Regions from separate parts of the Nocardioides sp. AE5 genome, predicted to be linked through region 2. Evidence: predicted binding sites of a transcription regulator. Region 2 holds the regulator's gene; the other holds the start of a gene.
What was found. Region 2 encodes LexA, which represses DNA repair genes until DNA is damaged. Its sites were predicted from a motif close to TCGAACANNTGTTCGA; they were not measured.
Positions count from the first base shown of each region.

Region 1: a site for LexA is predicted at 8,305-8,320, ahead of recA (recombinase RecA). Genes of this name have one in related genera too.

Region 1 covers NZ_JAUZVI010000011.1:101,843-117,424, forward strand. Annotated here, with positions in the region: gene Q9R27_RS15465 (ATP-dependent helicase) at 1-2,495, opposite strand, end outside; gene Q9R27_RS15470 (amidohydrolase family protein) at 2,550-4,055, opposite strand; gene Q9R27_RS15475 (ABC transporter ATP-binding protein) at 4,054-5,019, shown strand; gene Q9R27_RS15480 (ABC transporter permease) at 5,021-5,809, shown strand; gene Q9R27_RS15485 (ABC transporter permease) at 5,809-6,609, shown strand; gene Q9R27_RS15490 (hypothetical protein) at 6,649-6,963, shown strand; gene Q9R27_RS15495 (N-acetyltransferase family protein) at 6,974-7,492, opposite strand; gene Q9R27_RS15500 (DinB family protein) at 7,543-8,088, shown strand; gene Q9R27_RS15505 (DUF3046 domain-containing protein) at 8,085-8,279, shown strand; gene recA (recombinase RecA) at 8,456-9,487, shown strand; gene Q9R27_RS15515 (regulatory protein RecX) at 9,490-10,041, shown strand; gene Q9R27_RS15520 (GNAT family N-acetyltransferase) at 10,052-10,756, shown strand; gene Q9R27_RS15525 (polyphosphate kinase 2 family protein) at 10,787-11,647, shown strand; gene Q9R27_RS15530 (HipA family kinase) at 11,644-12,420, shown strand; gene Q9R27_RS15535 (DUF3037 domain-containing protein) at 12,417-12,797, shown strand; gene Q9R27_RS15540 (sirohydrochlorin chelatase) at 12,814-13,557, opposite strand; gene Q9R27_RS15545 (phosphoadenylyl-sulfate reductase) at 13,624-14,370, opposite strand; gene Q9R27_RS15550 (hypothetical protein) at 14,367-14,522, opposite strand; gene Q9R27_RS15555 (nitrite/sulfite reductase) at 14,522-15,582, opposite strand, start outside.
Region 2 covers NZ_JAUZVI010000001.1:617,231-632,812, forward strand. Annotated here, with positions in the region: gene Q9R27_RS02965 (multicopper oxidase domain-containing protein) at 1-1,595, opposite strand, end outside; gene Q9R27_RS02970 (helix-turn-helix domain-containing protein) at 1,592-2,311, opposite strand; gene Q9R27_RS02975 (DUF2249 domain-containing protein) at 2,382-3,224, shown strand; gene Q9R27_RS02980 (SDR family NAD(P)-dependent oxidoreductase) at 3,384-4,160, shown strand; gene Q9R27_RS02985 (SecDF P1 head subdomain-containing protein) at 4,265-4,885, shown strand; gene Q9R27_RS02990 (hypothetical protein) at 4,896-5,171, opposite strand; gene Q9R27_RS02995 (hypothetical protein) at 5,168-5,482, opposite strand; gene hflX (GTPase HflX) at 5,579-7,066, shown strand; gene secD (protein translocase subunit SecD) at 7,149-9,467, shown strand; gene Q9R27_RS03010 (ATP-dependent DNA helicase) at 9,609-11,597, shown strand; gene lexA (transcriptional repressor LexA) at 11,832-12,557, opposite strand; gene Q9R27_RS03020 (LysM peptidoglycan-binding domain-containing protein) at 12,822-13,169, opposite strand; gene Q9R27_RS03025 (ABC transporter ATP-binding protein) at 13,526-15,310, opposite strand; gene Q9R27_RS03030 (ABC transporter ATP-binding protein) at 15,307-15,582, opposite strand, start outside.

The DNA of each region.
Region 1 (15,582 bases), on a different contig from region 2:
TACGGCGAGGGCTGCTGCGTGGCCACGTCGACCACGCGCACCCGGCGCTGCTCGATCCCGGCCAGGACCTCGACCAGACCGGGCAGGTCGTACACGTCCTGGAGCACCTCGCGCACCGCCTCGAGGATGATCGGGAAGGAGGGATATTTCGCGGCCACCTCGAGCAACTGGGCCGAGCGCTGTCGCTGCTGCCACAGTGGGGAACGTCGCCCGGGGTCACGGCGCGGCAGCAGCAGTGCGCGGGCAGCGCACTCACGGAAACGGCTCGCGAAGAGCGCCGACCCTCCGACCTCGCGGGTGACCACTTCCTCGATCTCGGCGGTCTCGAAGACGACCACCTCGCCGGTGGGCGGCTCGGCGTCGGTGTCCGGGATCCGCAGCACGATCCCGTCGTCGGAGGCGACCGCGGATGCCTCGGTGCCGTAGCGCTCACGCAGCCGCGCATTGATCGCCAGCGCCCAGGGCGCGTGCACCGGGGTGCCCCACGGGGAATGGACCACGAGGCGCCAGTCACCCAGTTCGTCGCGGAACCGTTCGACCAGGATCGTGGTGTCACTGGGCACCACCCCGCACGCCTCGACCTGCTCGGCCAGGTGGTCCACCAGGTTGCCGGCCGCGTAGTCGTCGAGCCCGGCCGCCCGCGCGGTGGCGATCGCGGTGTCCCGCCGTTGCCGCGCCACCTGGCGAGTCCACGCCCCGATAGCGCCACCCAGTTCCGCAGGTCGTCCGAGGGTGTCGCCCTTCCAGAACGGCAACCGTCCCGGCACTCCCGGCGCCGGGGTGACCAGGACCCGGTCATGGGTGATGTCCTCGATGCGCCAACTGGTCGCGCCGAGGGCGAAGACGTCACCGACCCGTGACTCGTAGACCATCTCCTCGTCGAGCTCGCCGACCCGGTTGCTGCCCCGGCCCGCGTCGCCGACCAGGTAGACGCCGAAGAGTCCCCGGTCCGGGATGGTGCCGCCACTGGTCACCGCCAGCCGCTGGGCGCCGGGGCGGCCGGTGATGGTGCCGGCGACCCGGTCCCACACGATCCGGGGTCGCAGTTCGGCGAACTCGTCGCTGGGATAGCGACCGGAGAGCAGGTCGAGGGTCGCGTCGTACGCACTGCGCGGCAGGTGCGCGAAGGAAGCGGTACGCCGGGCCAGGGCGAACAACTCGTCGACGTCCCACGGCTCCAGCGCCGTGGCGGCGACGACCTGCTGGGCCAGTACGTCGAGGGGGTTGCTGGGGATGCGCAGCGACTCGATCTCGCCGCTGCGCATCCGCTGCACGGTCACCGCGGTCTGGGCCAGGTCCCCACGGTGCTTGGGGAAGAGGACGCCCCGGGAGACCTCGCCGACCTGGTGGCCGGCCCGGCCGACCCGCTGCAGGGCGCTGGCCACGCTCGGCGGTGACTCGATCTGCACGACCAGGTCGACCGCACCCATGTCGATGCCGAGCTCAAGGCTGCTGGTGGCCACCACGGCCGGCAACCGGCCGCGCTTGAGGTCGTCCTCGATCGCGGCCCGTTGCTCGCGGGCCACCGAACCGTGGTGGGCGCGGGCGATCACCACGGGCGTCTCGGAGTCGCCGGTGGCGATCTCGTTGAGCCGGGCGGTGAGTCGCTCGGCCAGGCGGCGGGAGTTGGCGAAGACGATGGTCGAGCGGTGCTGGGTGATCAACTCCGCGACCCGTTCCTCCACGTGTGGCCAGATCGACGAGCGTCGCGGTCCGGCTGCGGCCGGACCCTCGAAGTCGTCGTCGAGCACCTCGCCGATCGCAGCCATGTCCTCGACCGGGACGACCACCGACAGGTCCCACGCCTTCTCCGCGGCCGGGGCGACCACCTCGACCGGACGGGAACCAGCGAGGTAGCGCGCGACCTCCTCGGTGGGCCGGACGGTGGCGGAGAGGCCGATCCGCTGCGCCGGTGCGTCGAGGAGTGCGTCGAGGCGCTCCAGGGTCAACGCCAGGTGCGCACCCCGCTTGGTCCCGGCCACGGCATGCACCTCGTCCACGATCACCGTCTCCACGCCACGCAGCGACTCGCGGGCCTGGGAGGTGAGCATCAGGAAGAGCGACTCCGGCGTGGTGATCATGATGTCCGGGGGAGTGGTCGCCAGCCGGCGCCGCTCGGCGGCCGGGGTGTCGCCGGAGCGCACCCCGACAGTGACCTCGCGGGTCGGCGTACCGAGGCGCTCGGCGGTGTGGCGGATCCCGGCCAGGGGAGCCCGCAGGTTCCGCTCCACGTCGACCGCGAGCGCCTTCAGCGGGGAGATGTAGAGCACCCGGCACCGCCGGGCAGCAGCGACGGGATCAGGGGTGAGCAGCCGGTCGATCGACCACAGGAAGGCCGACAGGGTCTTGCCCGACCCGGTGGGTGCGACCACCAGCGAGTGGCGCCCGGCGCCGATCGATGCCCAGGCCCCTTGCTGGGCCGGCGTGGGCGCTGCGAACGCAGCCGTGAACCACTCCCGGGTGGGTCCACTGAACTGCTCCAGCGCGTCGGCCATTGCCCCATCCTCCACCATGGCACCGACAGATGCCCGGGCGCAGGCGCGGCGACCTCACTCCCACAACGGAGCGATCAACCGCCCAGCGACATAGGTGGCGGCGACCTGCATCGCTCGCAGGTGGGCACTGTTCGAGGCGGAGTCGCCCAGGTCGAGCAGGGGGTCGTTGTCCAGCACCACCAGGTCGCCCGGGTGGCCCGCAGCAACCGTGCCCCAGCCGTCGGTCGAGGCCGCCAGTGCCTCCCGCACGGTCAGCGACTCGGCGGGGTTCCACGGATCACGCTCATCACCGCTGCGGTGCACCGCAGCCGCCATCGCCAGCCACGGGTCCAGTGGCGCCACCGGCGCGTCCGAGCCCAGCGCGAGCCGGACCCCGGCGTCGTGCATCGAGCGCAGGTTGAAGCACCGGTCCATCCGGTCGGGCCAGCAATACTCCGTCACGTCGCGGTCGTCGAGCAGGTGCGCCGGCTGCACCGAGGCACGCAGCCCCGAGGCGGCCAGGCGGGCGATGTCACTGGTGCGGATCAGTTGCAGGTGCTCGATCGAGCCACCGGCGCCGGTGGCGGCGAAGGCGTCGAGGGCAGCGCTGGCCGCGGCGTCCCCGATCGCGTGCACGGCTGCTTCGAGGCCGTGGGCGTGGGCACGGGCGAGCAGCGCCTCGAGTTCGGCCTGCTCCTGGTTGGGATAGCCGCGCGGGAACTCGAACCCGTGGGAGTCGGCGTACGGCTCACAACACCACGCGGTCCGGGTGTTCAGCGACCCGTCCGAGATCACCTTCACCGGCCCCATCACGGCCAGGTCGGTGCCGGGTATCGGGTCGCCGGTGCGCAGGCCTGCGGCGATCACCGCGTCCAGCCCGGCGGCATAGGTCGCCATCCGGATCCGCAGCAGGTCCGCGCCGTCGGCCCAGCGCTCGGCCCATTCGGTGGCCCCGCCGGTGAACTCGAAGTCGACCAGGCCGACGACACCGCGGGTGGCCGCCTCGGCCTCGACCCAGCGGTAGGCGGCCGGCGTTGCTTCCTGGCCGACCAGGGCCTCCAGGCGGGGATAGGCGTCGAACCATTCGGCCTCGCGGACCACGTCGTCGCGCTCGGCGAGGCCCAGGCCACGCAGCGCCACCGAGTTGAGCCAGGCGTGGTGTGCGTCCCCGGAGATCAGCACGATCGGGGCGGTCTGCGAGATCGCATCCAGTTCGGCGACCGTCCCGTCGCGCTCCCAGGTCGCGGAGCGGTGCCCGAACGCGATCAGGGGCGAGTCGGGCGACTGGGCCATCCGCTCGCGGACGAAGTACGTCGCCTCCTCCGGGGAGCGGGTGGTGGACAGGTCGAGCCGGGTGGAGGTCATCGCCACCTGGCCCAGGTGGACGTGCTGGTCCCACAGGCCCGGGATGATCCAGCGGCCGTCGGCATCGAAGCAGCGCATGTCGGCGGATTGGGCGATGTCCGGGGCGACCGCGGTGACCCTGCCGCCCTCGACCAGGACGTCGTACGGATGCGCGGGTGGGGCCTCGCCGGGAGCCAGCGGCACCGGGAAGACATTGCGGATGAGCAGTGGTTCCATGCGGGTGAGACTAGTCTCGGGTCCCGTGAGTGACGCGATGATCCATGCCGCCGGCCTGCGCAAGTCCTTCGGCGGCTTCGAGGCGGTGCGTGGCATCGATGTCGACGTACGCCGTGGCGAGGCGTTCGGCTTCCTCGGCCCCAACGGCGCCGGCAAGTCGTCCACGATGCGGATGATCGCCGCCGTCTCGCCGACCAGCGGTGGCACCCTGCAGATCCTGGGCATGGATCCGGCCACCGACGGGCCGGCGATCCGGGCCCGGATCGGGGTCTGTCCCCAGGAGGACACGCTCGACAACGAACTGAACGTGCGCGACAACCTGTACATCTATGGCCGTTACTTCGGCATCCCCCGCAAGGTGGTCAACGAGCGGGTCGACGAACTGCTCGAGTTCGCGATGCTCACCGAGAAGGCCACGGCGAAGGTCGATGAGCTCTCCGGCGGGATGAAGCGGCGGCTGACGATTGCCCGTTCGCTGGTCAACCGGCCCGAGTTGCTGCTCCTCGACGAGCCGACCACCGGGCTGGATCCGCAGGCGCGCCACGTGCTGTGGGACCAGCTCTACCGGCTCAAGCATGCCGGGGTGACCCTGGTGATCACCACCCACTACATGGACGAGGCCGAGCAACTGTGCGACCGGCTGGTGGTGATGGACAAGGGCGTCATCGCGGCCGAGGGGTCACCGGCCGAACTGATCGCCGCGCACTCCACGCGCGAGGTCGCCGAGCTCCGCTTCGTGGTGGGCAGCGAGGCGGGTACGCCGGAGGAGATCGCGACCCGGGTGGGTGACCTCGCCACCCGGGTCGAGGCGCTCCCGGACCGGCTGCTGCTCTACACCGACGACGGCGACGAGGTGCTCGCCCGGGTCCACGAGCGGGGCCTGCGCCCGGTGGCCACCCTGGTCCGTCGCTCCACCCTGGAGGACGTCTTCCTGCGCCTGACCGGCCGATCGCTGGTGGACTGAGATGGCCCTGACGATTGCGGAGGGCATCGGGCGCCAGGTCGACTACTGGTGGACGGTGCACAAGCGGACCTGGCGCGGCAGCATCGTCTCCTCGTTCGGCTCGCCGCTGCTCTACGTGCTGGGCATGGGCGTGCTGCTGGGCGGGTTCATCGAGGGTGACCCGGCCCGGCTGGAGGGAGCCACGTCGTACCTGGCCTTCATCGTCCCGGGCCTGGTCGCCGCCCATGCCATGCAACTGGCGGTGGGGGAGACCACCTATCCGGTGATGGGCGGGATCAAGTGGCACCGCACCTACCACGCCCAGATGGCGACCCCACTGGACCCGCGCGACATCGTCAATGCGCACCTGGTCTTCGTGCTGGCCCGGGTCGCCTCGGCCTGCGCGGTCTTCATGGTGGTGCTGGCGCCGTTCGGGGTCTTCGAGTCGTGGTGGGGCCCGTTCCTGGCCTGGGCCGCCCAGGTGCTGGTCGGGATGTCCTTCGCCGCGATCGTCTTCGCGCTCAGTGCCCGGATGGAGTCCGAGCAGGGATTCGGGCTGGTCTTCCGGATCGGGGTGATCCCGCTGACGCTCTTCTCCGGCGCCTTCTTCCCGATCACCAACCTCGGCGACGTGCTGGCCTGGGTGGCGCGGTTCACCCCGCTGTGGCACGGGGTGGACCTGTCGCGGATGTTCTGCCTGGACACCGTCGACTGGGCGATGGCGCTGGTGCACGTGGCGGTGCTGGTGGCGGTGACCGTCCTGGGCTGGTGGCTGGCGATCACCGGGCTGACGAAGCGGTTGGTGGGCTGATGGCGAACACTCCTGCTCCCGTGCCGCCGCTGAGCCCGGCGGGCGCCGTCGCGATGATCACCTACCGCAATTACACGACGTACAAGCGGTTCTGGAAGCTCTTCCTGACCGGCTTCCTGGAGCCGGTCTTCTACCTCTTCTCGATCGGGATCGGCGTCGGCCAGTTGATCGAGGCGTTCGAGTTCAACGGGCAACAGATCCCGTACGCCGACTTCGTGGCGCCCGGCATGCTCGCCGCCAGTGCGTTCAACGGGGCGCTGCTCGACTCGACGTACAACGTCTTCTTCAAGCTCAAGTACGACAAGCTCTACGACCAGATGCTGGCCACGCCGCTGACCACCGCCGACGTGGCCCGCGGGGAGATCCTCTGGGGCCAGTTGCGCGGCGCAGCCTATGCGGCTGCCTTCCTGCTGGTGATGGTCGCGATGGGGATGGTCCACTCCTGGTGGGCGGTGCTGGCGCTGCCGGCGGCGCTGCTGATCGGGTTCGCGTTCAGCGCGGTGTGCATAGGGCTGACGACGTACATGACGTCCTTCCAGGACTTCGACAAGATCACCCTGGTCCAGTTGCCGATGTTCCTCTTCTCGGCGACCTTCTTCCCGATCACCGCCTACGGGAATGCCGCAGTGCGCTGGGTCGTTGAGGCGACGCCGCTGTATCGAGGCGTGGTGCTCTGCCGGGAACTGACCACCGGGGCGCTCTCCTGGGCGAGTGCGGTCTCGGTCGCCTACCTGGTGGTGATGGGGCTGCTCGGGTTGCTGCTGGTCCGGCGTCGCCTGGACAAGTTGCTGCTGACCTGACCCGGAGTCGGCTGGGCGGCGCTGGGTACCGTTGGCGCCATGAGCCTCCCTGACGCACAGAGCCTGCCCACCGCCCCCATCGCCGCCGCCGGACTGGTGGGTGGCTACCTGGTCGCCCGGACCACCGGCGTACGACCGCTGGGCGGGGTGGTCCTCGCCGGGGCGGGGCTGCTGGCCGGACGTACCTGGCTGGCCAAGGGCGGAGCGGCAACGACCGCCGCGCTCTCGGCGGTCTACCTCGGTGGTTTCGGCGCCTCGCACCCGCTGGCGAAGAAGATCGGGGCCTGGCCAGCCGTGCTCGGTGCCGCCGCGGCGTCGGCTGCTGCCTCGCACGTGCTCGCCGACCGGCGCTGAACAGTCCCGTTCAGGGCAGGGACGGCAACATCTTCTGGTACCACGCCACGTCGATCCACTGGTCGAACTTCCAGCCGACCTCGCGCAACTGGCCGGTCTTCTCGAAGCCACAGGCCAGGTGGAGCCGCTCGCTGGCCGGGTTCGGCAGGGCGACCAGCGCGACAGCGGTGTGTACGCCGGAGAACGCCATCGTCTCCAGCAGCGCGGGATAGAGCATCTTGCCCACCCCCTGCCCACGGACCGACTCGTCCAGGTAGATCGAGGTCTCCCGGGTGAGGTCATAGGCCGGCCGGGGCCGGTAGGACCACGAGTACGCATAGCCGACGACCCGGTCATCGGCGTCCACGGCCACGATCAGGTGGTCGCCGGGGTGGTCGCCCTCGAGGCGGGCACGCCAGTGGTCGAGGTCGGGTGGCTCGAGGTCGAAGGTGGAGTGCGAGTTGTCCACGGCGTACGAATAGATGGCTGCGATGTCGGCCAGGTCGCGTTCGGTGGCGGAGCGGGTCGAATAGTCAGCCATGTGGGTCATGATCGCACCTCGGCGCTCTCGCCCCCGGCGCCGTGGTTCACTATGTGGCCGTGGGAGCGAACGAGATCGAACCGGAGACCAAGGACTGGACCTGGGTGATCGACCGGGCCTGCGACGACTGCGGGTTCGACGGTCCCGGTACGCCGCCCGGCGAGGTGGCCAGCGGAGTGCGGGCCAACGCGGAGCAGTGGCGCACCGTGCTCAAGGGTCCCGACGTGGCCCGGCGACCCGCTCCCGGTGTGTGGTCACCCCTCGAGTACGCCTGCCACGTGCGCGACGTCAACCGGCTCTTCGCCGAGCGCGTCGCCCTGATGCTGGAGCGGGTCGATCCCGAACTCGCGGCCTGGGACCAGGACCACGCCGCGATCGAGGGTGAGTACGCCGCCAGCGACCCTGGCGAGGTGGCCACCGAGTTGCTTGCCGCGGCCGGCACCGTGGCCGCGGCCTATGACGCGGTCGCCGACCATGGCGACGGCCCGGCTGCCTGGCAGCGCACCGGACGCCGCTCGGACGGGTCGCGGTTCACGGTCGACTCGATCGCGCGCTACCACCTGCACGACCTGGTCCACCATGCCTGGGATGCGCACCCGCGATGAGGCACACGGAGTTCTGGCAGCGGATGGACGCCGCGCTTGGGTCGGGCTACGCGCGCTCGTGGGCCGAGCAACACACCGTGCCCGGGCTCGGCTCCCGCACCGTCGAGGAGGCGCTGGCTGCGGGGGAGGAGCCGCGGCTGGTGTGGCGTGCGGTGTGGCAGGAGCTGGGACTGCCCGCGCGGGATCGGTGAAATCGTTCCGCGTGTCGCGGGCTGATCGAACACATGTTCGCCTAGGCTGATCCCGTCGGCCGGGGTTCTCCACAACCCTGAAGGTGGTCGGCACCCAACTGTCGGTGGTCCCCCCTAGCGTCAGTGATGACGCAGGACACCAACATCGACCCGACCCTGAGAAGGACGTGAAGCACATGGCTGGAGATCGTGGCAAGGCGCTGGACGTAGCGCTGGCCAACATTGAGAAGCAGTTCGGCAAGGGGTCGGTGATGCGCCTCGGCGACGAGACCCGTGCCCCCCTGGAGGTGATCCCGACCGGGTCGATCGCCCTCGACGTGGCGCTGGGCCTGGGCGGACTGCCCCGGGGCCGCGTGGTCGAGATCTATGGCCCGGAGTCCTCGGGCAAGACGACCGTCGCCCTCCATGCGGTGGCCAATGCCCAGGCCGCGGGCGGCATCGTCGCCTTCATCGACGCGGAGCACGCGCTGGACCCCGAATACGCCAGGAACCTCGGCGTCGACACCGATGCCCTGCTCGTCTCCCAGCCCGACTCCGGGGAGCAGGCGCTGGAGATCGCCGACATGCTGGTCCGTTCCGGTGCCCTGGACCTGATCGTGATCGACTCCGTCGCCGCACTGGTCCCGCGCGCCGAGATCGAGGGCGAGATGGGCGACAGCCATGTCGGCCTCCAAGCCCGCCTGATGAGCCAGGCACTGCGGAAGATGACCGGTGCCTTGAACAGCTCCAACACCACCGCGATCTTCATCAACCAGCTGCGGGAGAAGATCGGCGTGATGTTCGGTTCGCCCGAGACGACCACCGGTGGCCGGGCGCTGAAGTTCTACTCCTCGGTGCGCCTGGACGTGCGCCGGATCGAGACCCTCAAGGACGGCACCGACATGGTCGGCAACCGGACCCGGGTCAAGGTCGTGAAGAACAAGGTCGCGCCGCCGTTCAAGCAGGCCGAGTTCGACATCATGTACGGCAAGGGCATCTCCCGCGAGGGTGGCCTGATCGACGTCGGTGTCGAGGCGGGCCTGGTCCGCAAGGCCGGTGCCTGGTACACCTACGAGGGCGACCAGCTCGGACAGGGCAAGGAGAACGCCCGCAACTTCCTGCGTGACAACCCCGACCTGGCCAACGAGCTGGAGAAGAAGATCCTGGAGAAGCTCGGGGTGGTGCCGACCGTCGACGCGCCGGCAGAGCCCACCAACGTCGACTTCTGAGCATGGCCGACGGATGGCGCGGTGACGTCTCGGTCGGGGTGGACGCATGGACGCGTTCCGCCCCGCCCGAGCCGGAACCGGAGCCAGAAGCAGACCAGGAGTCCGTGGCCCGCAAGATCCTGCTCGACCAGCTGACCGGGCAGGCGCGCTCACGCAAGGAACTGGCCGACAAGCTGGCCGGCAAGAACGTCCCGACCGAGCTGGCGACCGCCTTGCTGGACCGCTTCGAGGAGGTCGGGCTGATCGACGACGCCGCCTTCGCCAGGGCCTGGATTGCCTCGCGCCAGCCCGGCAAGGGGCTCGCGAGGCGGGCGCTCGCCCAGGAGTTGCGCCGCAAGGGGATCGATGACGAGGTCGCCCGTGAGGCGCTCGACGAGATCGACCCCGACGACGAGGAGGCCGCGGCTCGCGCGCTGGTGCGCAAGAAGCTGCGAACGATGTCCTCCCTGGCCCCTGAGGTGGCCACGCGGCGACTGGTGGGGATGCTTGCCCGCAAGGGATATCCGCCCGGCGTCGCCTTCGCCGTGGTCCGCGACGAACTCGAGGCCGTCTAGTCTGGCTCCCATGTCGACGCCGGTCATCGTGCGCCATGGGGAGCGGGAGCTCTCCGGTGTCGCGCGGGCCGGGGAGGCCTGGGGCCGGGCGGCGAGCCGGATCGCCACCACCGTGGCGGGGGAGCCGTTCGCGGTGGACCTCTCCGGTGCCGAGAAGGTCTTCGCCGTCGATCCCGACCAGCGGCTCACCCTGCGCCCGATGACCCGCGGCGACCTGCCGGATGTCTCACGGTGGCGCAGCGCGGACCACGTCGCACGCTGGTGGGCCGATGACGGGGATCCCGACCTGGACTCGGTGACGGCCGCCTACGGTCCCCACCTGGACGGTCGTACGCCGACCCGGATGTGGGTGGTGGAGATGAACGGCCGCTCCATCGGGTTCGTCCAGGACTACCGGATCCGCGACTATCCGGAGTTCGCCCTGCTCGCCGGGGAGCCGGATGCGATCGGCCTCGACTACGCGATCGGCGAACCGGCCTGGATCGGCCGCGGGATCGGCGTACGGATGCTGTGGGAGTGGTTCGGGCGGACCCGGAAGCGCTTCCCCGAGGCCTCCTGCTTCTTCGCGGCACCCGACCACCGCAACACTGCCTCGCTCAGGGCGCTGGCCAAGGCCGGCTTCACCGAGGGGGTCTGGTTCGACGAACCCGGCAACGACGGCAGCACTGCCACCGTGGTCGGTTGCTCCCTGGACGTCGGACGCGTCGTCGGCTGAGCCGTCGACACGCCCTTTAGGGTGGTCGCCATGGGCAAGACAAAGGGCTCCTTCACCGACCTGCTCCGCCTGCCGCCGGGCCCGGTCGACCTGGCCGCGATCGCCACCGACGGCACGCCCGGCTTCGACGGCGACAAGGATGACGGGAACGACGCCCTGGCTGATCTCGCCGAGCCCCTCTCCGACCTCCAGGAGCGGCTCTTCGCCGAGCGCACCACCGGCTCGACACGGCGTGTGCTGCTGGTGCTGCAGGGGATGGACACCGCCGGCAAGGGCGGGGTGATCCGCTCCGCGGTCGCCCTGGTCGACCCACAGGGGGTGAGGATCACCTCGTTCAAGGCGCCGACCGAGGAGGAACTCGCCCACGACTTCCTGTGGCGCATCGCCAAGGCTGTGCCCGAGCCCGGCTACCTCGGTGTCTTCGACCGCTCACACTACGAGGACGTGTTGATCGGGCGGGTGCGCGAGCTCGCCGACGCGGACGAGATCGAGCGGCGCTACGGGGCGATCAACGACTTCGAGGCCGACCTGGTCGCCGACGGTGTCCTGGTCATCAAGTGCATGCTGCACATCAGCGCCGAGGAGCAGAAGGAGCGCCTCCTGGCCCGCCTCGACGACGAGGAGAAGCACTGGAAGTTCAACCCCGGCGACATCGACGAGCGCGAGTTGTGGCCCGCCTACCAGGAGGCCTACCGGATCGCCGTGGAGCGGACCAACACCGATCACGCCCCGTGGTACGTCGTCCCCTCGGACCGCAAGTGGTATCGCAACATGGCCATTGCGCACCTGTTGCTCGAGGCGTTCGAGTCGATGGACCTGGGCTGGCCGAAGGCCGACTTCGACGTGGCCGGGCAACGGGCACGCCTGGTCGAGGAGGACCCGATCCCGTGATCGAGACAGTGCAGGTCACCCGCTATGTGACGCCACTGCGCGAGGGCGGATCGCTGCCCGGGATCGTCGAGGCCAGCGACCTGGGCACCTACGTGTGCAAGTTCCGCGGCGCCGGGCAGGGGTTGCGGGTCCTGGTCGCGGAGGTCATCGTCAGCCGCCTCGCCGAACTGATCGGCCTGCGCACCCCGCGACTGGTCGGGCTCGAACTCAGTGAGGAGATCGCCCGCTACGAGGCCGACGAGGAGGTGCAGGACCTGCTCCGGGCCAGCCTCGGCCTCAACCTCGGCGTCGACTTCCTGCCGGGCTCCTTCGGCTATGACACCGAGGTCGCCACCGGGGGAGTGGGCGCCGAGTGCGCGAAGATCCTCTGGCTCGATGCCTTCACCGCGAACGTGGACCGGAGCTGGCGCAACCCGAACCTGCTGGTGTGGCACGACGAGTTGTGGGTGATCGACCACGGCGCCTCGCTCTACTTCCACCACGCGTGGGGCGGCGGCATCACCGATCCACAGCGGTTCGCCCGCCAACCGTGGGACGCCAGCGACCACGTCCTGGGTGCGCACGTTGACGGGTTGGGCGCCGCGGACGCCGAGATCTCCGCGCTCCTCGACGAAGCGGCCTTCGCCACGATCCTGGCCGACGTGCCCGACGCGTGGCTGGAGCCCGTGCCCGGTGCCGACGACGCCGACGCGGTCCGTGCGGCGTACGTCGCGTTCCTGACGGCCCGGCTCGGCACGCGCCAGTGGCTGCCCGGCGGGGCGGAGCGAGCATGAGCGCGCTCGCCTATCAGTACGTCGTGCTGCGCTGCGTGCCGCGCGTGGAACGCGAGGAGTTCGTCAACGTCGGGGTCGTCCTCTACTGCCAGGGTGCCGACTTCCTCGACGTCGGCTGGCAGGTGGACCAGGCGCGCCTGCTCGCCCTGTTCCCGCACCTCGACGTGGACCGGGTCCGGGCCAGCCTCGAGTTCGTGGCAGGCGTCTGTGCCGGCGACCCGAGCGCTGGCGCGGCTGCGGCGGCGCCGATTGGCACCCGATTCGGGTTCCTCAAGGCGCCACGCAGCACCGTGATCCAGCCCGGCCCGGTGCACGGCGGGGTGACCGGCGACCCGGCCCGGCAACTCGAGCGGCTGGTCAGTCAGTTCCTGGGTTGAACCGTCCTGGGGCTGATCAGACCGGGACCAGTTCGACCGCACCGACCGCATAGCGCGCCAGCACCGTCCGGGCCAGGGTCGGGTGGGCCCCCAGCGGGTCGGAGACGGCAACCGCGCCAGCCTCCAGCGCCAGTTCTGCGGCCCGGTCCGGCAGGAAGCCGGGCGCCAGGAAGAACGAGGCAACCGCGATGTGGCGACGTCCCTCGGAGCGGAAGGCACGGACCGCCTCGCCGGTGGCCGGCGGCGTGGAGGCCGCGAAGGCTGCCTTCACCGGCAACTTGTGGTGGGTGCCCCACAGGCGTGCGAGCCGGGCCACGGCCTGGTTGGCCAGCGGGTCCGAGGAGCCGGCAGCGGCCAGGACCAGGGCGTCGAGCTCGCGGACCCGGGCGGTCTTGAGCGCTTCGCGCAGCCGCAGGTCGAGGACCTCGAGGAAGGCGGGCTCCAGCCCCAGGATCTCGGTCGCCCGGATCTGCAGGCCCTCGTGCTTGGCGACCTGCTCGGCCACGGCCGAGGGCACGTCCACCTTGGCGTGGTAGGCATCGCTGAGCAGCAGCGGGACCACCACGATCTCGTCGTACCCGGCCTTGACCAGCTTGGTCACCACGCTGCCGAACGACGGCTTGGCGAGCTCGAGGAATGCCGTCTCGATGCGCAGGTCGGGCCGCAACTTGCGGACCTCGCCGACCAGGGCCTTCACGGTCTCGGGGGAGCGGGAGTCCCGGCTTCCGTGGGCGAGGGCAATCAGAGCAGGAGCAGTCATGGTTTTACTGCCTCCCTTCGCGATCGGTGTTACTGGTGGCACTGCTGTTCGTGGGGGCCGGTGCGCTCATGTGTGGATCCCGCACTCGGTCTTGTTCTGGCCGGCCCAACGGCCGCTGCGTGGGTCCTCGCCGGGCGCGACCCGTGAAGTGCAGGGCCAGCAGCCGATCGAGGGATAGCCGTCGTGGACGAGAGGGTTGACGAGCACGCCGTTCTCGGCGATGTAGCGCTCGACGTCCTCGTCGCTCCAGCGGGCGATGGGGGACACCTTGACCTTCCCCTTCTTGGCGTCCCAGCCGATCACCGGGGCAGTCACCCGGTTGTGGGTCTCGGCGCGGCGCAGGCCGGTGGCCCACGCGTCATAGTTCGCCAGGGAGTCGGCCAGCGGCTTTACCTTGCGCAGCGCGCAGCACGTGTCCGGGTCAGTCCGCCACAGGTCCTTGCCGTACTGCTCGTCCTGCTCGGCGACGCTCAGCTCGGGAGTGACGGTGACCAGGTTGACGTCCATGGTCGCCGCGACGGCGTCGCGGGTGCCGATCGTCTCGATGAAGTGATAGCCGGTGTCGAGGAAGACCACGTCCACCCCGGGCGCCACGGTGGCGGCCAGATGGGCCAGCACCGCGTCACCCATCGAGGAGGTCACGCAGAACTTCTCCCCGAACGTCGCCACGGCCCACTCGATGATGTCCTCGGCCGGTGCCAGTTCGAGCTCGGCGCCGGCGTGGGAGACGATCTCGCGCAGCTCCTCCGGCGACCGGTCGGCCGTGTGGCTGCCGCGGAAGGCGCGCGCCGCTGCTGTCGACTGTGCGGTCATGGCGTGCCTCCTTCGTTGGTCAGGCCGAGCATGGTCAGGGAGAAGATGCGCTGGCAGGAGCGGCACTCCCAGGTGCCGGGGCGGGCGTCGTGCGGGCGCAGGTCCTCGTCCCCGCAATACGGGCAGTGGTTGGCCTGGGCGCGCTGGGACATCAGACGGCCTCGAGCGTCTTCTCGCCGCGCAGGTCGACCTCGTCGGCCCGGGCGACCCAGTCCGCGAACGCTTCGCCCTCGGTGCGCTGGGCGAGGTAGGCGTTGACGATGGTGGTGATGTAGTCGTCCAAACCCTTGCTGGTCACCTTGTGGGCCCGGAGCTTGCGGCCCAGCTCGGCACGGAAGCCGATGCCCCCGCCCAGGTGGACCTGGAATCCCTCCACCTGGTTGCCGTCCTCGTCGAGGACGAGCTGGCCCTTGAGGCCGATGTCGGCGACCTGGGTGCGCGCGCACGAATTGGGGCAGCCGTTGACGTTGACGGTGATCTCGGTGTCGAGGTCGGGGAAGCGGCGCTCGAGCTCGGCGACCAGGTCGTGGGCGCGCTGCTTGGTGTCGACGATGGCGAGCTTGCAGAACTCGATGCCGGTGCAGGCCATCGTGGAGCGGCGCCAGTTCGACGGGTTGGCCTGCAGGCCGATCGCGTCCAGTGCGGCGACGACGTCGTCGACCTTGTCGGGGGCGACCCCGATCAGCACCAGCTTCTGGTAGGCGGTGAAGCGGACCCCGGCGACGCCGTACGTCTCGACCAGGTCGCCGAGCGCGGTGAGCAGTTCGCCGTTGACCCGTCCCACGGTCGGGGCGGCGCCGATGTAGAAGTTGCCGTCCTTCTGCTCGTGTACGCCGATGTGGTCGCCGTTGCGGGTGGCCACGGTGGGAGAGGGGTTGGAGACCAGCTTGCGCTGGAGGTATTCGACCTCGAGCACCTCGCGGAACTTCTCGATGCCCCAGTCCTTGACCAGGAACTTCAGCCGGGCGCGCGAGCGGAGCCGGCGGTAGCCGTAGTCGCGGAAGATCGAGATGACACCTTCCCAGACGTCGGCGACCTCGTCGATCGGGATCCACACGCCCATCCGGGCGGCGAGGAAGGGGTTGGTGGACAGGGCGCCGCCGACCCACAGGTCGAAGCCCGGCCCGTGCTCGGGGTGGACCACGCCGACGAAGGAGACGTCGTTGATCTCGGGCGCGCCGTCCAGGCTCGGGTGGCCGGAGACGGAGGTCT
Region 2 (15,582 bases):
TCCAGGCGGGCACTCTCCCCGGGCGCCAGCCGCCCGCTGTCGGTGCCGTCATCGAGGACCAGGTCGTGCACCTCGGAGGTGTCTGTGTTGCGCACCTCGATGACCAACCGGTTGCCGGCCGGCACCTCGATCCGGGAGGGGAAGAACGCCATGTCCCGGGCCTCGACCTCGACCACGGTGGTCTCGCCGGTCGCGGCGACACCTGCCGCGATCGAGCCGGCACCCGGACCGAGGCGTTGGTCGACCACGGTGCCGCCGGCGACAGCGGCCAGGACCAGGCAGCAGGCCAGGGCCAGGGCGCCGAGCGGGTTGCCGGTGGCCACCACGGGAGGCATCGGTGTCCTGGCTGGCTCCTCGGCCTGCTGGCGACGGGTGGTCACCGACGCCTTGATCGCCAGCATCATCAGCGGCAGGAAGGAGGCGAGCGCTGCCAGCACCAGCACCGAGCAGGCCACCCGGACGATCGCCGGCAGCGGCACCAGGCACGCCACGAGACCGGCGTTGACGACACCGACCCGGAAGAGGCCGCCACGATCCATTGCCCGGGTCGCTGTGGCCACCGCGCGCGGCCCGCCGCCGAGCGCCACCGGGACCAGGTAGGACATCGCCCCGAGCAGCACCTGGGCGCCGAAGCCCGCGGCCAGGAACGGGGTGAACCGCTCGAACCAGGATCCGGCCTCCGCCCAGTCGGCGGCCACCGCGAACCCGGCGACCAGCAGGACCAGGCAGAGCACCAGCCAGCAGACGGCGCCCAGCGCCGAGGCCGCGGCGTACGACGTGGGGCGGCGCTGGCGGGCAGCAGCGACGAAGCCGGGGGCGAGCAAGGACAGTCCGGCGAGATAGCAGGCCAGGCCGAGTGCCGACGCGCGGGGTGAACCGGCCAGGGCGCCGGCGACGGTCACGGCGATGGCCACCAGCAGCACGGGCAGTGCCCGGCGCGCGGCCCGTTCCACGCCGTCCGCGAGCCGGGTGCGCAGCATCGTCGGCCACAGGGTGACCAGGGTGCCGAGGACGGTGAGCCCGATCCAGCCGAGCAGGTTGGTGCTCGCGTGCGCGACCAGGAGGCGTTCGTGCCACGGGTCGGCCTGCACCCGGGCGACCAGGACACCGATCACGATCCCGACGGTGAAGAGGGCTGCGGCCGCGACATAGAAGCGCACCACCATCGCGAAGCGCCGCGACAGGGCGGCGTGCAGGCGGCGGGCCAGGGCAGCGCCGTGCCAGGCGACCGCGACCAGGACCGAGGCCCCGCCGAGCACGGTTGCCGGCCACCAACCGGTCAGCACGCCGGCGACGACGGCCAGGACGCCAAGGTCCAGCAGCGCCAGGCGGGCGTTCTGCGGCCCACGGGTGGCATCGGCGGGGGAGCGGAGCAGGGTGTCGGTGAAGTAGCGACTCCAGACCAGGATCGAGTGGGTCACCGCGCCGAGCAGCGTCAGGTGGATCAGCAGCCAGCGCGGTGCCGGCAACCAGGGGTGGACCAGGGCGACCACGATGGTGGCCAGCAGCCATCCGATCACCGGGAGGTCGCGCATCGGCCAGAAGCCGCGTGGGTTCCGCGTCGTTGCGGGCGGCGGCGAAGCCTGGATCCTCACCGGGTCTCCGTGCCCGGTCCGGGCACCATCGCCTGCGGCATCGGCAGGGTGAGGCGGCAGGCACCGGGTTCGGCGAAGGGGAGCAGTTCGGTCCCTGCGGCGACCACCCCCTGCTCAGCGTACGCGCCGTCGATGATGCCCAGATGTACGCCGCAGACCACCTCGGGATGCCGGTGGGCGGCCTCGAGCAGGGGACACCGGGTGAGCCGGATCCGGTCCTCGTCGCCCGGTGTGGGTTCGGGAGCGAATCCCATCTCGTCGAGGAGGCGGAGCACCATGGTGCGGGCCGCCTCGGGAGAGGTGGGCGATGCACCGCGGTCACGGGCCAGGCGGCTGCCCCAGGCGCGGCCCGCCTCTGCCCCTGCGGCGTGGGGGTCGTCGCTGCTGCGGGCCAGGGCGCCGGCCAGGGCGGAGGCCAGGACGGCGTACTCGTTGGTCGCTTCCTCGTCCACGGCCTGGTAGAGCCATGGTGGACGGCCGCGGCCGGAGGGTGGCTCCTGTTCGCGCCGGACCAGCCCGGCCGAGACCAGGGCGTCGAGGTGCTCGCGGACGGTGTTGGGGTGCAGCCCGGAGAGCTTGACCAGTGCGGCCAGGGTGGTCGGCTCGGACTGGATGCGGAGACGATCGAGCAACGCCTGGCGTGAGGTGGAGAGGGGGCGGCGCGAGGCGCCCGTGCGCGGCCCCAAGCGGCCCGGTGACCGCAGATTATTTTTCACGGAATAAAGTGTAGTAAATTCTCGGTACGGATCGCCAGCCCGGTGGTCCCCCAGCAACAGGAGGCCCGTCATGGAAGACCTGGTCCTGGCTTCGTCGGAAGCCGACGCACAGGCCGCAGAACGCATCGTCGCCCACCACGCCGAGATGGACGGGGCCCTGGGGTTGAAGGTGGACCTGGTCACCACCGCTGCCCGGTCCACCTCGACCGAGGCCGCGATGAGCGCCCGCGCCAGCCTGCTCGAGTGGTGCCGCGAACTGCTCGTGCCCCACGTCCGGGCCGCCGAGGAGACCCTGTGCCGGGCCGGTGCCGACATCACCGAGGCACGCCTGCTGGTCGAGGCGATGGTGGTCGAGCACCGAATCATCGCCGACCTGGTCGAGCAGATCGGTCGTGCCGACGACGGCATCGAGGTCGCGCTGCACACCGCCGCGTTGCGGCAGCTCTTCGCCACCCACCTGACCAAGGTCAACGACCAGCTGGTGCCCTTGCTGGTGCGTCATCCCGGGGTCTCGCTTGCCGAGGTGCACCACGAACTCGTCCGCCTGGTCGGCGAGGCTCGCGATGCGGGCCCGCGCATCACCGACGACGGGTACGGACATCCGCTCCCCAACGTCGAGGCAACGGGTGAGGCGACCGGCCACGAGCACGGTGAGTGCGGTTGCGGTGAACGGGACGTCTCCGGCTTCCCCGAGCTCGACGCCCGCGTGGTGCCTCATGCGATCCGGCACGCCACCGTCTTCGGTGCCCTGGACGCCGTCCGCCCCGGCAAGGCACTGGTCCTGGTCGCCCCGCACGATCCGATCCCGCTGCTGCGGCAGCTCGAGGGTCGCCAGCCCGGCGTCTTCGAGGTCGACTACCTGCAGCGCGGGCCGGAGGACTGGCGTCTGTTGATCACGCGACGCCCGGGCTGATCGTTTGGGCAGAACCACAGGCTCACCTGTGAAACTGCCCAACGCGCAGGCTGAGCCTGTCCGGGGGTGGTGAACGCCGACCCCGGACACCTTCCGCGCTGGCGAATGGTCCCCACGCCGCTCAAGACCTCGTGGAATGGTTCATCTAGCATCGGCGCCATGGACATCAATGGAGCAAGTGCAATCGTCACCGGTGGGGCCTCGGGGATCGGTGCCGCCGCGGCCCGCCAGCTGGCCGCCAAGGGAGCCAAGGTCGTCGTCGCGGACCTGAACGCCGAGAAGGGCCAGGCCCTGGCCCAGGAGATCGGCGGCGTCTTCGTGAGCGTGGACGTGACCGACACCGAGCAGAACCGCAACGCAGTCAACGAGGCCGTCGAGCTCGGCCCGCTGCGTGCGGTGGTCAACTCCGCCGGCATCGGCTGGGCCCAGCGCACCATCGGCCGCGACGGCGAATACGACTCGGCCTTCGACCTGGGTGCGTTCACCAAGGTGATCGGCATCAACCTGATCGGCACCTTCGACATGGTCCGTCTCGCGGCCACGAAGATGAGCCAGAACGAGCCGGACGCCGACGGCCAGCGCGGCGCCATCGTCAACCTCGCCTCGGTCGCCGCCTTCGACGGCCAGATCGGCCAGGCGGCGTATTCCGCGTCCAAGGGTGGCGTGGTCGGGATGACGCTGCCGGTCGCGCGTGACCTCTCCTCGGCCGGCATCCGCCTCAACACCGTCGCCCCCGGCCTGATCGACACCCCGATCTACGGCGAGGGCGAGGCCGCCGAGGCGTTCAAGGCCAAGCTCGGTGAGAGCGTGCTCTTCCCCAAGCGCCTCGGCGTGCCGGACGAGCTGGCCTCGATGGTGGTCGAGTGCATCACCAACTCCTACATGAACGCCGAGGTGATCCGCGTCGACGGTGGCATCCGGATGCCACCCAAGTGACTGACACCTGCGTCGGTCGACGGCCCGCCACGGACTCCGCGTCCGGGGCGGGCCGTCCTGCTTCGAAGCGCTCGGGGGCGACGAGCAGGGTCTAGTGTCGTCCCATGCGCCCGATCGCGACTGGTGTTGCGGCCCTGTTCCTGCTCCTGCCCCTGGCCGGATGTGGTGACGCGGAATCGAGCGGTGAGCAGGACCCCGACGCGCCCGGCTCGTCGGAGACGGTGCCTGCTTCGGAGGAGCCCGCTTCGGACTGGCCAGCTTCGAACGAGCCCACCTCAACCTCGCCGACTGCACCGACCGTGGCGCTGGGGATCCACCCGGTGGTGGCCGCGGCCGACAGTGTGGACGCCGAGCCGAGCGAGGCAGGGAACGCGATCGTGGTCGCGGCCGACGGGGCGGTCCTGGAGATCGGGCCGGCTGCCCTCACCGAGGCGGACGTGCTCAGCGCTTCCGCCGAGATGCCGGAGAACGGTGTCGGTTGGGTGGTCAGGATCGAGTTCACCGACGAAGGCAATGCCAGGTTCGGTGACCTGACCGAGGCAGCGGGCTGTGCCGGCACCGGCGACCCCGGCAATAGGATCGCGATCATGGCCGACGGTGAATTGGTCAGCGCACCAGCGGTCACCATCGACTGCGGCGTCCGTCTCGAGGACGGCACCGACATCGCCGGCAACTTCACCGAGCAGGAGGCGACCGACCTCGCCGCGAGCATCACTGGGCGCTAGGTCGTGCGGCCTAGAAGAGCCCCAGTACGCCGAAGAACAGCCACCACACCGGCCAGGTGAGTGCCGAGGCGAGCGTGCCGACGCCAGCCTGGCGCACCACGCCGCGCACGGGCAACGCGACCACGCCCAGCAGCGGCCAGCCGATCGACCACCACCAGCCGCCCGGGATGTCGGTCAACCACGGCGCAAACGAGAGGCTGATCCCGATCGCCACGGCCACCACGCTGGCAGGCCCGAAGAGCCCCGCGCCGAACGGCGCACGACGGTCCAGCACGTCCTGGCTCACAGCAGGTCATCTGCGATCAGCGCGGCCCACGGCAGGCAGGCACAGGTGCCCGCGACGACGCCCCAGCCCAACTCGCGCGGGCCTGGTGGCGGCGTACGGGTGCAGGCCAGGCCGACCAGCAGCCACACCACGCAGGCGGCCCAGATCCGGATCGTGGGCGTGACCGCGCTTGGGAGCGGGAGCAGCACCACGGTCAGCACCACCACGATCGGCATCGGCAGCGCGGCCAGGGTGGCGACCGCCCAGGTGGCCGAGTCAGGGGTGGGCCGGGTCGGGCCGCGTTCGGCGTGCACGGGAATGTCGGCAGGCATGGGAGGTGTTCTACCCGGTAACGGGCATCCCACACCGCTACGTCCCGGCGAAACTCGTTCGCCACCTGATCCGGGTCCGCCTAGGCTGGGAGTCATATGACGAACGCACCTGAAGACTTCTCCCTCGCCGACGAGCTCGAGGAGACCCGCGACTGGGACGAGGACGACGCCGAGCCCGGCTATGACGTTGTCTCAGCGGAGGGTCCCGACCCGGAGGAACTCTCCGCCGGTGAGCAGGATCTGGCCGAGCGCCATGCGCTGCGCCGGGTGGCTGGCCTGCGCACCGAGCTCGAGGACATCACCGAGGTCGAATACCGCCAACTCCGCCTGGAGCGGGTCGTCCTGGTCGGCGTGTGGACCGACGGGTCGATCGCTGACGCCGAGAACTCGATGGCCGAGTTGGCACTGCTCGCCGAGACCGCAGGGTCCGAGGTCCTGGAGGCGGTTTACCAGCGTCGCCAGAAGCCGGATCCGGCCACGTTCATCGGCCGCGGCAAGGTGGACGGCGTACGCGAGATCGTCCAGGCCACCGGCGCTGACACGGTGATCATGGACGGCGAGTTGGCGCCCAGCCAGCTGCGCAACCTGGAGGACAAGCTCAAGGTCAAGTGCGTCGATCGGACCGCACTGATCCTCGACATCTTCGCCCAGCACGCCAAGTCCAAGGAGGGCCAGGCGCAGGTCGAGCTGGCCCAGTTGCAGTACATGAAGCAGCGACTGCGTGGCTGGGGTGGCAACCTGTCCCGCCAGGCCGGTGGCCGCGTCGCCGGCGGTGAGGGCATCGGTGGCCGTGGCCCTGGTGAGACCAAGATCGAGACCGACCGGCGCCGGATCAACACCAGGATCGCCAAGCTCCGCCGGGAACTGAAGGCGATGAAGGGGACCCGCGAGACCAAGCGGGCCAACCGCCACCGCAACGAGATCCCGTCGGTGGCGATCGCCGGCTACACCAACGCGGGCAAGTCGTCGCTGCTCAACCGGCTCACCGATGCCGGGGTGCTGGTCGAGGACGCCCTCTTCGCCACACTGGACCCGACGACCCGCAAGACCACCACCTCCGACGGTCGCGTCTACACCATGTCCGACACGGTCGGCTTCGTCCGCCACCTGCCGCACCAGTTGGTCGAGGCGTTCCGCTCCACGCTGGAGGAGGTCGCGGAAGCAGACCTGATCCTGCACGTGGTGGACGGCTCGCACCCCGACCCGGAGGGGCAGATCGCCGCGGTGCGGGAGGTCTTCGCCGACATCGAGGCGAGCCAGGTGCCCGAGCTGGTGGTGATCAACAAGGCCGACGCCGCCGACCCGATGGTGCTGGCCCGGCTCCGCGCCCGGGAGCCGCACTCGGTGGTGGTCAGCGCCAGGACCGGCGAGGGCATCGCCGAGGCGCTCGCCCAGGTCGAGGCGGAGTTGCCGCGGCCCGCGGTCGAGTTCGAGGCACTGCTGCCCTATGAGCGCGGCGACCTGATCAACCGCCTGCACCAGCGCGGCGAGATCGAGTCGATGGAGCACACCGCGGACGGCACCCGGGTCAAGGGACGGGCGGACGCACGACTTGCCGACGAGCTGGCGACGTACGCCGTGTGACTCGCGCCCCGTGGCGTGCGCTTGACCCCTGAACGGACGCCCGATTCACGCGCGCTTGGAAACGTGGTGGAAGATGGCGGGCATGTCACGTGGTGCTTTCGTCCGCCTGCTCCTCGTCCTCGGACTCCTGGCAGGCTGCCTCTGGTTGTCGTTCGAGAAGGAGCCACGTCTCGGGATCGACCTGCGCGGTGGATCGCAGTTGATGTACCAGGCGCAGGATCCGAACAACCCGGACGACGACGTCACCGCGACCGAGGTCGACCGCACCCTCGAGGTGCTCCGTGGCCGGGTCGACTCCCTCGGGGTCTCCGAGCCCACCCTGGTCCGGGTCGGTGAGGATCGGATCCTGGTCGAGCTGCCCGACGTCCAGGACCCCGAGCAGGCCAAGGAGGTCATCGGGAAGACCGCGCAGCTGACCGTGCACCAGGTGGTCGGGCCGGCCACCTCGCCCGACCAGGAACCCTCCGAGGAGGGGAACCGGGTCTATGCCTCCGACGATGGCGAGGTCCTCGAGGTCGGGCCGGTTGCGCTCACCGGTAACGACATCAAGGACGCCTCCAAGGCACAGAACCAGAACTCGGTGGGCTGGGTCGTCAAGGTCGAGTTCAACGGATCGGGCTCCGACAAGTTCGGTGACCTCAGCGCCACCGCCGCCTGCGAGCAGGACGCCTACAAGGGCCGGATTGCGATCGTGCTGGATAATCGGATCATCTCCGCGCCCAACGTGGACATCAACTGCGGTGGCCGGATCACCGGCGGCACGGACATCACTGGCGGGTTCAACGAGAAGTCGGCCGGCGACCTGGCGGTCCTGATCGCCGGCGGTGCCCTGCCGCTGGCACTGGGCTCCTTCGACGGGGACGGCAACTTCCAGGCCGGCGTGCCGATGCAGGACTCGGTGATCGGCCCGACGCTCGGTGACGCCGCGATCAAGGCGTCCATCGAGGCGGCCGTCATCGGTCTGTTGCTGACCGGCCTCTTCATCGTCTTCATCTACCGCCTGGTCGGCTTCCTGGCCACGCTGGCGCTGGCGTCGTACACGGTGCTGGCCTATGCGATGACCCTCGTCGTCGGTGCGACACTGACGTTGCCCGGCCTGGCCGGTTTCGTGCTCGCCATCGGGTTGGCGATCGACGCCAACGTGCTGGTCTTCGAACGAGCCAGGGAGGAGTACGGCGACAATCCCAAGGCCGGAATGAGACGCGCGCTCAGCGTCGGCTTCAACAAGGCGTGGACCGCGATCATCGACTCCAACGTAACCACGTTGCTGGCTGCCCTGCTGCTCTTCATCTTCGCCTCGGGGTCGGTCAAGGGCTTCGGTGTCACCCTGGCCATCGGTGTCATCGCCTCGCTGGTCTCCGCGCTGATCATCGCCCGGGTGCTGACCGAGATCGCTGTCAGCACCCGCTCGGTGGCCCGGCGTCCCCAGATCACCGGTCTGGGCCACATCGGCTCGGTGCGGACCTGGCTGACCCGGAAGAACCCGCAGATCATGAAGCGCAAGAAGATGTGGATGATCCTCACCGGCGCGCTCACCGTCGCGGCGTTCGCCGGGATCTTCGTCCAGGGGCTCAACCTGGGCCTCGAGTTCACCGGTGGACGGACGGTTGAATACTCCACCGCCCAGCCGATCTCGGCCGACCAGGCGCGCGAGGTCGCCGTCGAGGCGGGCCTGCCCGAGGCCGTCGTACAGAAGGTGAAGGCCAGCGACGGCTCGGAGCGGGTGCAGATCCGCTCGGGTGAGTTCACCAACGAGCAGCGCGACGAGATCCGGGCCGGCATCGCAGAGATCGCCGGGGAGACCGAACAGGTCACCGACGACACCATCGCGGCGAGCCTCGGGAAGGAGTTGCGCACCAAGGCCCTGATCGCGTTCCTGATCGCCCTGGCCGCGCAGATGCTCTACCTCGCGGTCCGCTTCCACTGGACGTTCGCGCTCTCGGCCGTGCTCGGACTGGCGCACGACGTGGTCCTGGTGACCGGCATCTTCGCCTGGCTCGGCAAGCCGATCGACGGCCTCTACCTGGCTGCGGCGCTGACCATCATCGGTCTGTCGGTCAACGACACCGTCGTCGTCTTCGACCGGGTGCGAGAACGGTTGCGGATCGACAAGTCCGGCGACTTCGACGACATCTCCAACACCGCGATCCTGGAGACCATGCCGCGCACGGTCAACACCGGTCTGGGTGCCATGTTCATCCTGGCCGCGCTGACGTTCATGAGCGGCGACTCGTTGCAGGACTTCTCCCTGGCGCTGCTGCTCGGCCTGGCGATCGGTATGTATTCGACCGTCTGCGTCTCGGCGCCGATGGCGAGCTATTTCCAGCGGATCCAGGAGTTCCCGCGCGACGTCAAGGTGAAGAAGGTGCGCGACCCGAACGACTCCGGCGCCGTCGTCTGACCCACGCCGAGGCGGCACGTGTTGACGCCTGAGCACGTCGAGGCGGCGTCAATTGACGCCGCCTCGACGTGCAAACCTGTCGACTCGTGCCGCCTGGCGGGTTGTGTCGCGCCCGGGGGATAGGGTCTTCGGGTGCCTGACCTGCCTGCTGCCCCCACGTCCGAGTCGAAGGTCAGGAGCCTCCTGGCCGAGGCGGTCGAGGCGCTGGGCGGGCAGGAGCGCGCTGGCCAGGTCGAGATGGCCGAGGCCGTAGCCACAGCGATGGAGACCGGTGAGCACCTCCTGGTCCAGGCCGGGACCGGCACCGGGAAGTCGCTCGGTTACCTGGTGCCGAGCCTGCTGCACGAGGACCGGGTGGTCGTCGCGACCGCGACGCTGGCGCTGCAGCACCAACTGGTGGAGCGCGACATCCCCCGCCTGGTCGACGCGCTGCGGGCCAAGCCCGGCATCGACACGTCGTACGCCGTGCTGAAGGGCCGCTCGAACTACGCCTGCCTGCACCGGGTCCGCGAGGGTGCCCCGGATGACCAGGGCACCCTGATCGAGGCACCCACCGGGTCCATGGGTGCCGAGGTCATCAAGCTGCGCGAATGGGCCGAGTCCGAGGCGGAGTCCGGGGGCACGGGCGAGCGCGACCATGCGCCCCGCCACACCGACCGGATCTGGCGCCAGGTGTCGGTTAGCGCCCGCGAGTGCCTGGGCCGCACCCGGTGTCCATTCGGGGAGGAGTGCTTCGCCGAACGGGCCAGGGACAAGGCCGCGGCGAGCTCCCTGATCATCACCAACCACTCCCTGCTCGCGATCGATGCGATCGAGGGCGTGCCGATGATCCCCGACTACGACACCGTCGTGATCGACGAGGCGCACGAAGTGGTCGCCCGGATCACCCAGGCTGCGACCGACGAACTCGCCGCCAGCGACGTCGAGCGGGCAGCCCGCCGAGCGGCCCGCTATGTCGAGGACGCGGAAGCCGATGACCTCGATGACGCCGCGGGGGCGCTGCGCGACGCCATCGAACGGACGTCAGCGGGTCGGATCGACGCGATCGACGTCCAGCTCGCCGAGGCATTGATCCTGGTCCGCGACGCGGCTCGTGCCTGCCTGGGCGCCATCCCCAAGGAAAAGGAAGGGGAGGCCGACCCTGGGCGCAACCAGGCGAAGGCCGGCCTGCAGGAAGTCTTCAACACCTCCGAGCGGATGGCCTCCGACCTGGCCAGTGACGTGCTTTGGCGCAACGACCGCGAGACCCGTCACGGTGGTCCGCAGCTGTGCGTCGCGCCGTTGCAGGTGTGGGGGCCGATGCGCGACAAGTTGCTGGCCGACAAGACCGTGGTCTTTACCTCGGCGACCCTGATGCTCGGCGGCGACTTCACCAACGTGGCCACCTCGGTCGGCCTCAAGCCGAGTGAACGGGTTCTGGCCGGTGGCGAGGAACTGGCGACGGAGGGCGACGAGGTGCAGCCGTGGCGCGGCATCGATGTCGGCTCGCCCTTCGACTATCCCAAGCAGTCGATCCTGTACGTCGCCAAGCACCTCCCCACCCCTGGCCGCGACGGCCTGGGCAAGCCGCAACTGGACGAGATCGTCGACCTGGTCGATGCCGCCGACGGACGGACCCTGGGGCTCTTCTCCTCGCGTCGTGCAGCAGAGGCCGCGGCCGAGGAGGTCCGCCAGCGACTGCCGCACCTGACCACCCTCGCGCAGGGTGACGCGCAACTGGCCGAGTTGCAGAAGCAGTTCGTCGACGACCCGCACACGATCCTCTTCGGCACGCTGAGCCTGTGGCAAGGCCTGGACGTGCCGGGTGACACCTGCCAACTGGTGCTGATCGATCGGATCCCGTTCCCCCGACCGGACGACCCGCTGATGTCGGCGCGGCAGAAGGCAGCCGACCAGTCCGGGGGCAATGGCTTCATGCAGGTGGCCGCGACACACGCCGCGCTGTTGCTGGCCCAGGGCGCGGGTCGGCTGATCCGCACGCACACCGACCGTGGTGTGGTCGCGGTGCTCGACCCGCGCCTGGTCACCGCGCGGTACGGCTCCTTCCTGAAGGCGAGCCTGCCTCCGATGTGGACCACCACCGACCCCGCCGTCGCGCGGGGTGCGTTGAAGCGGCTCGCAGCCGGCTGAGTTCGCCCGGGCCGTCGGGGCCGCGGGGGCCGTTCGGGTGCATGTGCGCCGGAGCAGCCCGCGATCCGGGTCCGCCGGGGCCGTTCGGGTGCATGTGCGCGGGATGGGCCCGCGATCCGGGCGCGTGGGGGCCGTTCGGGTGCATGTGCGCGGAAACGCCTCTCGGCCCGATCGGACCGAGTGGTGTCAACTCGTGCCGACTCGGCGAGGGGAGGGGGCGGTGAGTGTCCCGGCTCAGACCTTGCGCAGCACCGCGGTGACGATGCCGAGGATCGAGGCGTGGGTGCCGTCGATCGGGTCGTACGCCTCGTTGTGCGGCATCAGCCAGACCTGGCCGTCCTTGCGCATCAGCGTCTTCACGGTGGCCTCGCCGTCGATCAGGGCGGCCACGATCTCGCCGTTGCGTGCGGTCTGCTCCTGGCGGACCACGACGTAGTCGCCGTTGCAGATCGCGGCGTCGATCATTGAGTCACCGGAGACCTCGAGCAGGAAGAGCGTGCCGTCACCGACCAGGGTCTTGGGCAGCGGGAAGATTTCCTCGACGCGCTCCTCGGCCAGGATTGGCCCGCCGGCTGCGATCCGGCCGACCACGGGCACGTAGGTGGCCTGCGGTACGGCGTCGCCGATGCCGGTCTCGTCATAGTCGACCTCGGCCGCGCTGCCGATGGCGCTCGGGGCGGCACTGGCTTCGGGCAGGAAGACCTGGATCGCGCGGGGGCGGTTGGGGTCGCGCTTGAGGAACCCCTTCGCCTCGAGCGTCTTCAACTGGTGTGCGACCGACGACGAACTCGTCAGGCCGACCGTCTCGCCGATCTCGCGGATGCTCGGCGGGTAGCCGCGGGTCTCGATGGAGTCGCGCAGGGCGTTGAGGATCCGACGCTGTCGCGGCGTCAGGCCGGAGGCGTCCGCGGGGCCGTCCGGCAGCGAGGTGACGTTCGAGTTCGAGCCTTTGCTTGCCATGCCCCTGGTGCCTTCCGACGAGTGTGCGTGCTGATGAGTCCAACGTAGTCACAACAGTGGGGGTGTTTCAAACACCTGTTCGAACGTGTCGCGGACGTGGTTCCGGCTGTTGATCGACCCCGGATCCGCCGTGGTTCGGCGTACGCCGGATCCGGCGGCGGGCAAATGAAGAGGGGCGGAACCAGGTGATGATTCCGCCCCTCGTCTTCCCCATCTGCGGGCCGGGGTCGAGGCGACCCGCAGATGCTTGTGGTGCCGGTGTGGTCAGTCGACCACGGGCACGTGGATCTCCTGACCGGCCATGACCATCGAGGAGTCGAGGCCATTCAGGTCCTTGATCCGCTCGACCATGTCACGGGTCTCGCCGCTGGCGGCGAGGCCGCCGGCGATGTCCCAGAGGGTCTCGCCATAGCCGACCATGACGATCTCCGTCTCCTGTTCGACGCCTGCCTCATTCGTCGCCATCGAAGCCGCGCCCAGGAAGAGCACGGTGGCCAGCACGACCATGAGGGCGAGGGTGAAGATCACCAGTCGTCCACGCCGGGTCAGGCGAAGCTGGCTGGAACCCATGCTGGGCAGTGCGGGTGCGGGGGAGAGGGTCATGGTGCTCATCGGGAGACCTCCGGGGGAAGTGGGTGGTCGGTGTTCGATGAAAGCCTCTCGGCACCCCCCGACACTTGCTTCAGTTCGGAGGATTTCGATCAGATGTTCGATCGAACACGTGTACGAAGCTAGAGCATGTGTTCGAACAAATCAAGAGAACGCGCGAACATTTGTTCGATGGGCGTGTCGTGCGTGGCACCTGGTCAGCCCACCGCCCAGGCCGATCGGGTGCACATGCACCGGAACGGCCCCGAAAACCGCAGTTCAAGGGCCGATTCGGTGCATGTGCACCGAAAGCGTCGGTCGCGCGCTGCCCGAATGTGCCGCCGCCCGCCGATACCGAAAGCGCCAGCCCGCGCCCAGCCTCAGGCCGACCAGGCAGCCCAGAGTTCGGCGTACCGCCCACCCGCAGCGAGCAACTCGTCGTGGCTGCCTTCCTCGACGACCACGCCTTCGTGGAGGACCAGGACCCGGTCGGCCGTGGCGGACTGGGTGAGTCGGTGGGCGACGACGAGTGCGCCACGCCCCGCGGTCACCGCGAGCGCGGCCGCCTCGAGCTCGCGGGCGCCGGCGGAACCGGCCTCCGCGGTCGCTTCGTCCATCACCACGAACCAGGGGTCGGCCAGCGCGATCCGAGCCAGGGCGATCTGCTGCGCCTGGGCCGGGGTCAGGGCGTGGGCGCCGGCGCCGACGACGGTCTCCAGGCCCTCGGGCAGCGCCGAGATCCAGCCGCGCGCATGGACCAGGTCCAGTGCCGCAGCCAGGTCGGCCTCGGTGGCGTCGGCATTGACCAGCGTCAACGACTCGCGCAACGTGCCGGAGAAGACGTGGAAGTCCTGGCTGATCAGGGCGACCCGCGAGCGCAGCAGCGACTCGGGGAGTTCGGCCAGGTCGACGCCGGCCAGGGTGACCGATCCGGTCGTCGCCGGGAGTACGCCGGCAGCGATCGCGCCCAGGGTCGTCTTGCCGGCCCCGGTCGCCCCGACCAGGGCGACCCGTTCCCCGGGGCGGATCACCAGGTCGATGCCGGAGAGCACCGGGCGCCCGGCCACATAGGAGTGGTCCACATGGTTGAGGACCAACGGACCGGCCCCGGCGGGCAGGGTGCCGGGCGGCTCGGGTTCCACGGGCATCCGTGCGACCCCGGCCAGCCGCGCCAGCGAGGCACCGGTGGACTGGATCTGGTCGAAGATGAAGAGCAGCGCCCCGAGCGGGTTGAAGAGGCGGTGGAAATACAGCGCGGCAGCGGTCACTGCGCCCACTGTCGCGGCATCGGCGCGCACCAGCAGGAACCCGGTCGTCAGCAACGACAGCATCCCGATCAGTTCGGCGCGGTTGGCCCGCGAGGTGAACCGGGTCAGCAACCGGAAGACGGTGATGCTGATGTCCTTCGCCTCTGCGGAGCGGTGCTCGATGGTGGTGACCTGGTCGGCCGAGAGGCCATAGGCACGCACCGTCGGCGCTCCCTGCAGACCGCTCACCATCGCCTGGGCACGCTCACCCTGGGCGACCCGCTCGGCGGCGTAGTAGGGGCCCGAGCGCGGCATGTACCAGCGCAGGGCCAGCGCATAGAGCGGCAACGCCACGATCCCGGCCAGGCCCAGGCGCCAGTCCAGCGCGAAGATCCCGGCACTGGTGAAGGCGACCAGGACCAGTGAGGTGATCAGGGTCGGCACCATCTCGTTGAGCGAGGCCGCCACGGTGCGGGCATCGTCGCCGACCCGGGAGAGGATGTCGCCGGTGCCGGCCGCCTCCACGCGCGCCGAGTCCAGGGCCAGGGCACGGTCGAGCACGTCCTCGCGCAACTCGGCCAGGGCGGGCTCCCCGGCCCGGGCCAGGAACGCCACCGACGCCCAGGTGAAGAGGCCGCCGAGCACGGTCGCGCCGGCGATGATCCCAGCCGCGATCCACACCTCGCGCGAGGTGCCGCCCTCGGTGACCAGGTCGACGATGTGGCCCAGCATCCACGGCGGCACCAGGGCGCAGAGCCCGGCCAGGGTGAACGAGAGGACCACGCCGGCCAGGGGGCCGCGCCGCTTGCGGATGAGGTCCCAGGCCAGTCGGGCGGTCTCGCCGCGGGTGGCGATCGGCAGCAGGTCGCGCTCCGCGGTGCCCGGCGCCTGCGGGTTCTCCGCAACGGGGGCGGTCATCGCAGCACCACCTCGGCGTACGCCGCGTCGGCGGCCAGTTCGTGGTGGGTGCCGGTGGCGACGATGCGGCCGTCCGCGACCAGCAGCACCCGGTCGGCCTGGGCGAGCAGGGCCGGGCTGGAGGTGATCAGGAGCGTCGTACGCCGGGTGCCCCCGCCGTTGCGGATCGAGCGGATCCCGGCCGCGATGCGGTGCTCGGTGACCGCGTCGACCGCCGTGGTCGGATCGTGCAGCACCAGGATCGGCGCGTCCGTGGCCAGCGCGCGGGCCAG